DNA from 2 places in the Salipaludibacillus sp. HK11 genome. Region 1 is predicted to be linked to the other one. Evidence: riboswitches for the same ligand, from Rfam matches in the RefSeq annotation. Region 1 holds a riboswitch; the other holds the start of a gene.
The links. A riboswitch is a leader RNA that binds a small molecule or an ion and turns the genes downstream of it on or off. The one in region 1 is predicted to bind cobalamin.
Positions count from the first base shown of each region.

Region 2: another riboswitch for cobalamin. It lies ahead of ACM26V_RS21625 (ABC transporter substrate-binding protein); the one in region 1 lies ahead of metE (5-methyltetrahydropteroyltriglutamate--homocysteine S-methyltransferase).

Region 1 covers NZ_CP181045.1:1,108,830-1,114,135, forward strand. The annotation lists gene ACM26V_RS05635 (amidase family protein) at 1-1,269, shown strand, start outside; gene ACM26V_RS05640 (HAD family hydrolase) at 1,418-2,086, shown strand; cobalamin riboswitch at 2,151-2,357, shown strand; gene metE (5-methyltetrahydropteroyltriglutamate--homocysteine S-methyltransferase) at 2,561-4,843, shown strand; gene ACM26V_RS05650 (glutathione peroxidase) at 5,004-5,306, opposite strand, start outside.
Region 2 covers NZ_CP181045.1:4,569,464-4,574,769, reverse strand. The annotation lists gene cbiB (adenosylcobinamide-phosphate synthase CbiB) at 1-154, opposite strand, end outside; gene ACM26V_RS21635 (adenosylcobinamide amidohydrolase) at 151-1,623, opposite strand; gene ACM26V_RS21630 (FecCD family ABC transporter permease) at 1,628-2,689, opposite strand; gene ACM26V_RS21625 (ABC transporter substrate-binding protein) at 2,655-3,710, opposite strand; cobalamin riboswitch at 3,883-4,094, opposite strand; gene cobT (nicotinate-nucleotide--dimethylbenzimidazole phosphoribosyltransferase) at 4,170-5,207, opposite strand; gene ACM26V_RS21615 (cobyric acid synthase) at 5,231-5,306, opposite strand, start outside.

The DNA of each region.
Region 1 (5,306 bases):
CAAGAAGCGGCAGGGCAAAAGATCACTTCAGGTTCTCGTGGTTTGAGAAACTATCGCTCAACTTCTGATGCAACATATACAAAACGATTGAAAGAAGCAGGAATGGTGATGATTGGGCACACGAATGTTCCTGAATTTGCTCTAATGGGTGTAACTGAGCCTTCTTTGTATGGCGCTACAAGGAATCCTTGGGATATTAACGTGACGCCTGGAGGTTCGAGTGGAGGTTCGGCAGCTGCTGTTGCTTCAGGAATGGTTCCAGTAGCAGGAGCAAATGATGGGGGTGGATCGATACGAATACCAGCAGCATACTGTGGATTATTTGGTCTAAAGCCTACGAGAGGTAGGACACCTGTCGGGCCAAATTCTGGCCGAGTTTGGCAAGGAGCTTCTTCAGAACTTGTCATAACAAAATCAGTTAGAGATAGCGCTGCTTGTTTGGACGCACTCTTTGTAGAAGAAAAGACAAATGCTTTTCGCGCTCCTAATTTTGATGGAAGCTACTTAGATGTTATGAATAAACCAATTAATCGATCTTTACGAGTTGCTTTTTCTGTGAATTCTCCGATAGGAACTCCCGTGGATAGACAATGTCAAGAAGGGGTATATCGAGCGGTAAAATGCCTAGAAAAACAAGGTCATCAGATAGAAGAAGTAGATGCACCAATAGATGGTCAACAAATTGCTAAGAGTTACTTAACGTTGTATTTTGGAGAAGTGGCAGCAAATCTTTCTGATATAGGTAGGCATCTTGGTAGAAATGTAACCATGGCTGATGTGGAACCTACTACGTGGCTATTAGGACTCTTAGGAAAAGGGACATCAGCAGAAGAATTTGTCTTGAGATTACGAGAATGGGACAAAGCAGCAATTGCAATGGAGAGATTCCATGAGACGTATGACTTATATATTACGCCAACAACGGCAATGCTACAGGCACAAATTGGTGAACTAGATTTGAAAAAGAAAGAAATAATGTTAATTCAACTTGTTTCAAAACTCCGTGCTGGGAAAAGTTTATTAAAATCAGGAATGTTAGATCAATTGATTGAACAAAGTCTTGGACGTACACCTTTCACGCAATTAGCAAATTTAACAGGGCAACCAGGCATGAGTTTACCAATTCATGAAACAAATGAAGGATTACCAATAGGTGTTCAAATCATGGCTGCTCGAGGGAAGGAAGATTTACTTTTTCAAGTTGCAACTTTATTTGAACAATCAGATTTATGGATCGACGTGCACAAAAATCCTTTTATGAGATTATGAAAGAAGCTAATATTTGACTCCATAAAAATATATCGACATAATATGACTATATTTTCACGAATTTACCTCATTTCACATAAAATATGAAGACTATGTAATTATATACTTTTAAAGGTGATTAGATTAAAATGGTATCGAGGTGATATCGATGGCAGTTGTAACAGTCGATTTTGATGGAACACTGTATCAAGGAAACTCATTCAAAAGCATGTTTCTAGTCGCTAAAAAGGAGTTCACTATAAAAGAGTGGCTTATTGTTGGACAAGGTTTACTGAAGTCTGTCGTACTTCGGATGATTAAGGGAAAAGAAGCATTTAGACATTCCTTTTTCAAATCATTTGCTAAGTCATTTAAAGGAAAAACAGACGAGGAACTAAAAGTTTTTTTCGAAAGACTTGTCCAAGAGGGAATTGCCGAAGTTCATCATAAATTGGTAGATAAAGTCCGGCAGCACCAAGCAGATGGAGATGAAATTGTCTTATTATCTGGAGCGCTCCATCCTTTTTTGTTTGCTTTTAAAAAAGAATTAAATTTAGATGCCCATGTGATAAGTACAGAACTTATTTTTGACGAAGAGGGTCTATGTACTGGAGAAATTGGAACAATTGTCAATGGGCAAGAGAAAGTAAGATTAATTGTAGATTGGTTGAGTCAAAACTCTAGTTCAATTAACCTAGATAAGGCTGATAGTATTTGGGCATATGCGGATAGCGAGAGTGATTTACCGTTGCTTGAGTTTGTAAATCATCCAATCGTTGTTAACCCGGGTGAAGAGATGAGAGAGATTGCTGAGAAAAATCAATGGCCTGTTTTTTGATTTGATACGCCTAATATATTTTGGGGTTGACAAACATTTAAAAATTAGTTAAGATTCAAACAATTTCATACTGTAGAAAATAGGTTGGATAAATCAAGATCAAGAGTCTTATTTATCTATTAAAAGGGAATCTGGTAAAAGCCAGAACGGTCCCGCCACTGTAAGATTGTAGTATTCATCGTTTAACCACTGGATTTGCTTTGAGATCTGGGAAGGTGATGAATATGATTACGATCAAGTCAGGAGACCTGCCTATTTTGACAGCACTGTCGACCTACGGGAAATAGGGAGGTGTTAAATATCATGTGTATCTATCTGAGATAGAGCATCGTTTGGTGACATTTGTAATTAACTGTGTCTTCAGAAGTATTTTTTAAATACTTATCGATCATACATATTACTTGGATATTTTCGCCTTTAATCTTAAGGTGGGAATATCTTTTTTTATGTTTTAAATTACGAGGAGGGTAATTAATGGAATTAAAAACGAGTGTACAAGGATATCCAAGAATCGGTGAAGAGAGAGAATGGAAGAGGACGCTAGAGTCTTATTGGAAGAAGGAGTTTGATCAATCCACTTTTCAAGTAAAAATGAAAGATATCCGTTTAGATCGCTTAAAAAAATTAAAGCAATCGGATCTTGATATTATACCAGTAGGTGATTTTAGTTATTATGATCACATGTTAGATACTGCCACGATGTTTGGACTAATTCCCAATCGATTTAAACACCAAGCAGAAAGTAATTCGCTAGACCTTTACTTTGCGATGGCGAGAGGAAGCAAAAATGCAGAAGCGTGCGAGATGACGAAATGGTATAACACAAATTATCACTATATTGTTCCGGAATTTGAAAACGATTGGGTACCAAAGCTAACAGAGAATAAACCTCTAAACGCTTTTCTAGAAGCAAAAGAGGAACTCAATATAAATGGGAAACCTGTCATCATTGGACCGTATTCCTTTTTATCGCTTTCTAAAGGATATCCAAAAGAAAAATTTTCGTATTACTTAGATATATTGCTAACGTTATATGCTAAAGTTATTGGTCAATTGACGGAGGCGGGAGCGGATTTAATTCAAATCGATGAACCGCATCTTGTAACTTCTTTAACAGATGACGACATTGAAATAGTAAAAGATATTTATGAAAAACTGGCAGATCTTGTTCCGAATTCAAAAATACTACTTCAAACATATTTTGATTCTGTTTCTCATTATGAACAAATAGTCCATTTACCTGTTGCTGGAATTGGATTGGATATGGTTTACGATAAAGAAAAACACGTTCAATATATTAAAGATTTTGGGTTTCCAAACGATAAAATATTATCATTAGGATGCATTGACGGGAAGAATATTTGGAAGACTGATTTAAATAATAGTTTTTCGATTGTAAAAGGTATTCGAGAATATTTACCGAATCATCAACTTCATCTTCAGTCTAGTTGTAGCCTTCTTCACTCACCCGTTTCGTTAGGAAAAGAAAAAGCCCTTAATGATAACTTGGTAAATGGATTAGCTTTTGCTGATGAAAAACTAGAAGAATTAAGATTACTTAAAGGAGCATTAACGGATAAAGATAAAGTGCTTCGAGATTGGGAGGAGCATCAACAGAAGGTCGATCTGTTTAAAGATAAGTACCAACGGTCGAATGATAAAAGAGAGGGGAAAATTGCTCAATCGTACCGATCCTTACCTTTTTCAGAAAGGCATACTATTCAGCAAAAGAAATGGCAATTACCAATACTTCCAACAACAACAATTGGTAGTTTTCCACAAACTCTTGATATGCGTAAAGCGCGAACATCTTATCGAAGGGGTGAGTTAACAGAAGAAACGTATCAGGGTATGGTTGAGGAAAAAATTCAACGCTGGATTACCATTCAGGAATCACTAGGATTAGATGTCTTTGTCCATGGAGAGTTTGAGCGTAATGATATGGTTGAGTATTTCGGTGAGAAGTTGAATGGATTTGCAGTAACAACAAATGGTTGGGTTCAGTCCTACGGTTCTCGTTGTGTAAAACCTCCTGTTATTTATGCAGATGTGACATTTGATAAACCGATGACTGTTAGAGAGAGCGCATATGCTCAATCGCTTACAGATAAACCTGTAAAAGGGATGCTAACTGGCCCAGTAACGATATTAAACTGGTCTTTTGAACGTAACGATATTCCAGCTAAAGCAGTAGCTGATCAAATCGCTGAAGCACTCACATCAGAAATATATCATCTAGAGCAATCAGGTGTGGAAATGATTCAAGTTGACGAACCTGCATTACGAGAAGGCTTGCCTTTAAAGGTAGAAAACCAAGCAGAGTACTTAAAATGGGCTGTTGAATCTTTCCGTTCTGCAACCTATAAAGTGAAGGATACGACTCAAATTCATACTCATATGTGTTACAGTGAATTTCATGAAATGATCGATTCTATCAAAGACATGGACGCCGATGTCATATCAATTGAAACGTCTAAAAGTCATGGGAAATTAATTCGAGTATTTGAAACAAATGTCTATGACAAAGGTATTGGCTTAGGAGTTTATGATATTCATAGTCCTAGAATACCAAAAGTGGAAGAAATGTCGAAAGTAATTGAGGAATCCTTAGGCGTCTTGCCTCCATTCTTATTTTGGGTTAATCCTGATTGTGGGTTGAAGACTAGAACTGAAGATGAAACAGTTTCTGCTTTAAAAAATATGGTTGAGGCAACACATTTGATGAGAGAAAAAGTAAAAAGTAGCGTTAAAATTTAAAAGGATGATCCTGATAGATTGATTGAAAAGTAAAGATGCAAAATAGAAGCCATCACTTTGAATTATAATCAAGTGATGGCTTTTTGTGGTTACTATAGACGTTCGACATAGAGCGTGGAAGGGGAAATAAAAACCTTCTAATACTTCGATAATAAAACCGTTATTTAATAAGTTTTTCTATATCTTTTTCTATTTTACTGGGTGAAGTTTGTGGCGAATAGCGTTTGACTACTTTGCCATTCTGATCAATTAGAAACTTCGTGAAATTCCATTTGATTTCAGATCCAAGGATACCTTTTCCCTCTTGTTTTAAATGGTTGTATAGCGGATGTGCTTCCTTGCCGTTAACGTTAATTTTTTTAAATAATGGAAACGTAACACCGAAGTTTAATTCGCATGTTTCTGTCATATCTTTATCATCGACAGGCTCTTGATTCATAAACTGGTTACTTGGAAAACCAAG
Region 2 (5,306 bases), 1.7 Mb from region 1:
TAGAACCTCGATTTAACTTCTTTTCCATAAAAGTAATTAGCTTACCAAAGCCAATCACAGGATGAGGCAACCATTTCGGATCGCCGATGAGCAAATCCAATATAATAGCTGCCACAATAATCATCACTCTCGTATCTATAAAAAATTCCATCATAACTTATCTAACCTTGCCTTAGATTTGCTCGTGGCTTTCATTGTTGCCTCGTAAACAGCTGCTCCAATCGCTTTTCCAACAGCTGTTCCTGAACCTGCATACGGCGTTTTCTCTCCTATTTGCGTCGCTCCAATTAACAAGCTATCTGTTGATGTTCCTGTCGCTTGTGTCTCTGTGAATGGATCGATTACACCTAAATCATGTAACGCCTTCGTCTTCGCTTCCGTCGCTGACATGCAAGCATTGACAAGTGCACCATCTGTTAGATGAGCATCAATAAATACCATTGTATTAATTGTTCCGATTTGGCTAATTCTTTCGTCCATTTTAGTATTAGTAATATCCACTGCATTTCCAACTCCCGCGGTTACCATCACAACAATTTGCATGTTTTGCTGATTCTTAGTATGTAATTCCATATCTTCAAGTTGAACAGCAGTCATCATCCCCGCTGACATTTCAGTAGGGATTCCCCAATTATTCATCCAACTTTCCATATCATCGATGGGATCACCGCCATCATAATTTTTATTCACATGGAAATTACAAAAATGCTTTAACCATTGGATCCCTTCACCGACAACACTATTTGAAATCGTTCGTAAAGGTTGCTCAAATTCCAGATGAATAAACCCTTCATTTTGTTCCAATCGAAAGGAATTTTTCAAATCAGTTGGCACCTGTTCTACATCATCGTAAGGAGTCATTAATAACTGTGGTTTTGGAACATACGGGTGAGATTGCGCCTTTACTTTCACTTCATAAACATCTTGTAGAAGCTGTTCATTCCGTAAAATATCGACACCACCAACTCTTTGAAACTTCCCTTCATGAAGCAAGGCAACTCTGTCGGTATAAAGTGCCGCAACGTTCAAATCATGCAAGATTGCAAATATCGTTAACCCATGCTCTTTTTGCCATTTTTTCAACAAATCAAGCATGTAGAAAGAATGCTTCACGTCCAAATGATTTGTCGGTTCATCTAATAAAAGAACTTTCGGTTGCTGAGCCAATGCTTTGGCAAGCAGAACTCTTTGTTTTTCACCGCCACTAAGTAGTCGAAATTGTTTATTCCTATAATGATCTACATTAGCTAGTTCCATCACCTCATCAATGATTTCTCTATCAGCTTTCGAAATCGTCTTGAGCACACCTTTTTGAAACGCATAACGACCAAGACTAACAATTTCTTCTACGGTAAAATCAAAGGAAACTTGCGCTTCTTGAGCCAAAACTGCCACTTTTCTCGCTTTTTCAAGGTGAGACAATTTGGATAGCAGTTGACCGTCAATTGTAATTTCTCCTTGTTTGATAGGTAGACCACCTGTTATCAATTTAAACAGCGTCGTTTTTCCACTGCCATTTGGACCAAGCAGTCCAAAGAATTCACCTTTAACAATGTCGAAGTCAACTCCGTCAATAATAGGTTCTTCTGAATAGCCGCCTACGAGATTCTTGACATGGATCATACCGTTACCCCTTCCCAAGCCGATTTCTAATCAATAATAATGCAAAAACAGGTGCCCCAATCAAAGCAGTAATTACACCAATTGGAAGTTCTTTCGGGGCAATAATCATTCGTGAGACTAAATCAGCTATAATTAGAAACCCTCCCCCAACAAGGAACGATAAAGGTAACACATGCCTGTGATTTGGTCCAATGATGAGGCGGACCAAATGAGGGATTACTAACCCAACAAATCCAATGGAACCAGAAACAGCAACAGATGCTCCTGTTAATAAAGATGCTCCAACTAAAATATAGTATTTGCCTCGCTTAACATTCACACCGATATGTTCGGCTGCCTCTTCCCCTAAAGCCAACGCATTTAACTCCCGATAATGGACCAATAGAATAAACATGCCTATGATCATAAACGGAACGATGAGTTGAACGTGACTCCATCCTCTCATACCAACACTTCCGTAGAGCCAATAGATAATTTGCGTCATCGAATCTTGATCACCAAGCGATATCACCAAAGAGATGATTGCACCAATAAAAGAACTCATAATAATTCCTGCTAAAATAATCGTTTCAATCGCAAAGCTTCTGCTGGCAATTCTAACAAGACCAAACACGAGCATCAATGAAATGAAACCACCAATTATTGCTACAATTGGAAGTGTAAAACCGCCTAAACCAACAATCGTCACTTGAAAAAATATTACGATAACAGCTCCTAATGCGGCACCAGATGACACACCAATCGTATAAGGATCTGCGAGTGGGTTTCGAAGCAACCCTTGAAAAGCTGCACCCGCCAAAGCTAATGAAGCTCCTACACAAAAAGCCAATAACACGCGTGGTAAACGAATGTTCCAGATGATTCTATCTTGAACTTCGGGAAAGTCCGAGAGCAATTGCCAGCCAAATACATTGTCAATGATGATGTGGAAGATGGTTGGAACAGGGACTGTCACACTGCTCATAAATAGACCAAAGAGGATTGTACTAAGTACAAATCCTCCACTGAAAACATAAATCCAAAAGATTCGATTACTCAAAAATTTCTGGATAGACCAATTTGGCAAGAGTTTCCACTCCCTCAATTAATCTCGGTCCTGGTCGAATGACCGTATCGTTATCCACATCATGTATTCTTTCATCTTGCACAGCTGGTATGTCCGACCAACCATCACGTGATACCACTTCGTCAATTGGATCTTCCGCAACTCCATGGGTTGTAATAATCACATCAGGACTCAACATGACAATTTCTTCTTCAGTCAGGCTGACCCAACCTTCTTGATCTTCTGCCGCATTAGTTGCTTGAATCACTTCTAACATCTCATGCATAAATGTTCCTTGACCAGCTGTGAAAATATTTGGTGAGGGAGATATTTCGACCCAAACCGTCTTTCTATCTTCTTCAGAAATCTCTTCCGCTTTTTCTTCAATCTCAGCTAATGCGTCTTTCATTTCAACAACAATCTCATCCGCACGTGAACTAGTACCTGTAGCGCTACCAAGCATTTTGATCGTGTCATAAGCTTCATCAAATGATTCGCCACCTTCAATTACAAGCACATCGATACCAGATTGCTCATATTGATCCAAAATTTCTGAATGATTCTCGTAATGATATCTTTGAACAAGAGCCATATCAGGCTCCAACGACAATATTAATTCAGGATCCATATCCTGCCCACCTACATTTTGGATATCTTCTGCTTCTGGTGGATAATTACAAAAATCCGACACACCTATTAATCTGTCTCCAGCTCCAAGTTCAAAGACAATTTCCGTGTTACTAGGCAACAATGAAACGATCGTTTCAGGTTCTTCGTCAATTGTCACTTCCCGATCTACTTTATCTGTCAAGGTGATTGGAAATTCTCCACCAGTTACTTCTTCATTTGCTGCTTCGTTCTCTTCGTCCGCCGCATTCTCAATTTCATCATTATTATTTTCTGTTTCATTCGTGACTTCGTCGTTATCGTTCGCTTGATTATTTTCATTTACCTCTTCTTCATTTGTTCCACAAGCCGTCATTAATGCCAACGACAATGTTATTGCTGCACCTAATTGTCCCCATTTAATTCTCTTTTGCATCTTTTTGTTCCTCCTACATTCTTTTTATTACATAATAAAAACGCCATTCCTTTAGGAAAAGCGTTGAATGTAACAGTCACATAGAAATAAGTACCTATCATAATATAGATGACGGTTTGCATTCTAACACGTAGTAGAATTTTCTATGAACATGAAACATCCCTTTCCTCGAAGGTGTTACGAACAACTTGGCAGGTCTCCTGACTTACGCTTCATCGGATCAGCTTCCCTTCCCATGCTTTTATGTAAAAGCACAGTGGGCTTCTTTCAGCTTTCCTAAACGCTCACAGTGGCGGGACCGTGTCGGCTTTTACCGACTTCCCTTTTAACATGAATTCGTCAACGTATCGACGTGAATCATGAACCAAATTGTATCTATGAAATTGGGTTTTATTAATAGATTTAGTATAAATCAGTTTTCAAATAAAGTAAATTTATTTTTAATCTTTTTCAATATGACTAAGTCGAAATTCCTGCTGAAGTGAAAGTAGCCATGCCTTTTAAAATTTTTAGGGAAGATTCCACAATCGGAAAAGCAAGCGCCGCTCCGGTTCCTTCACCTAGACGTAACTCTAAGTCTAATAATGGATTTGCTTGGAGCATTTTCAAAGCTGTTGTGTGTCCTTGTTCTTGAGAGCGATGACTGAATATTAAATAGTCTCTCGCTTCGGGAACTAGCTTCGTTGCTAACAAGGCAGATACCGTGCAAATAAATCCATCAATAATGACAGGCTTTCGTTCAGAAGCTGCTCCTAAAATCGCCCCTGTCATACCAGCAATCTCCAGTCCACCTATTTTAGAAAGAATATCGAGGACATCCTCACGATTTGGTTTTCGATCCTCAAGCGCCTGGGCAATGATCTTTCGTTTCAATACACGCTGTTCAGCTGTGATTCCTGTTCCAATATCAACAATACCTTCCACATTCACTTCGGCTAATGTAGCGATGATTGCACTACTGCTCGTCGTATTCCCGATCCCCATCTCACCTAAGATAATCGAATTTGCACCTTGTTTAATTACTTGTTTTACAATATCGATCCCTACTTCAATTGCCTTTTGCGCCTCTTTCCTTGTCATCGCATCTTCCTTGGCAAAGTTAGCTGTTCCATAGCGAATTTTTTTATTAATAAAACCTGAACCTTCTATATCCGATGCAACACCTATATCAACGATCTCTAACATTGCATCTATTTGTTTTGTTAATACATTTATTGCCGCGCCACCTGCAAGGAAATTCGCCACCATTTGTGTCGTTACTTCTTGAGGAAATGCAGAAACTCCTTCTTTAGCGATACCATGATCGCCCGCAAAAACAATCGAAGCAGGAGGGGATACAGTTGGAAATGTATCTCCAGTTATTTCTGCTAACTGAACCGCTAGTTTCTCTAATCTACCTAAACTTCCTGGTGGCTTCGTTAAATTATTCAGGTGAGCTAGAGTTTGTTTCCCTACTTGTTTATTTGTCGCTGTGATTTTGTTTATTGTTGTTTCCATGCTGCTGTCCCTCTCTAAATATCTCAGTTTTTTTGAAATAAAGCCATTTTATCCTCGATCAATTCCATGTTGAGATGACTCTCAACCAGTTGAGCTAAG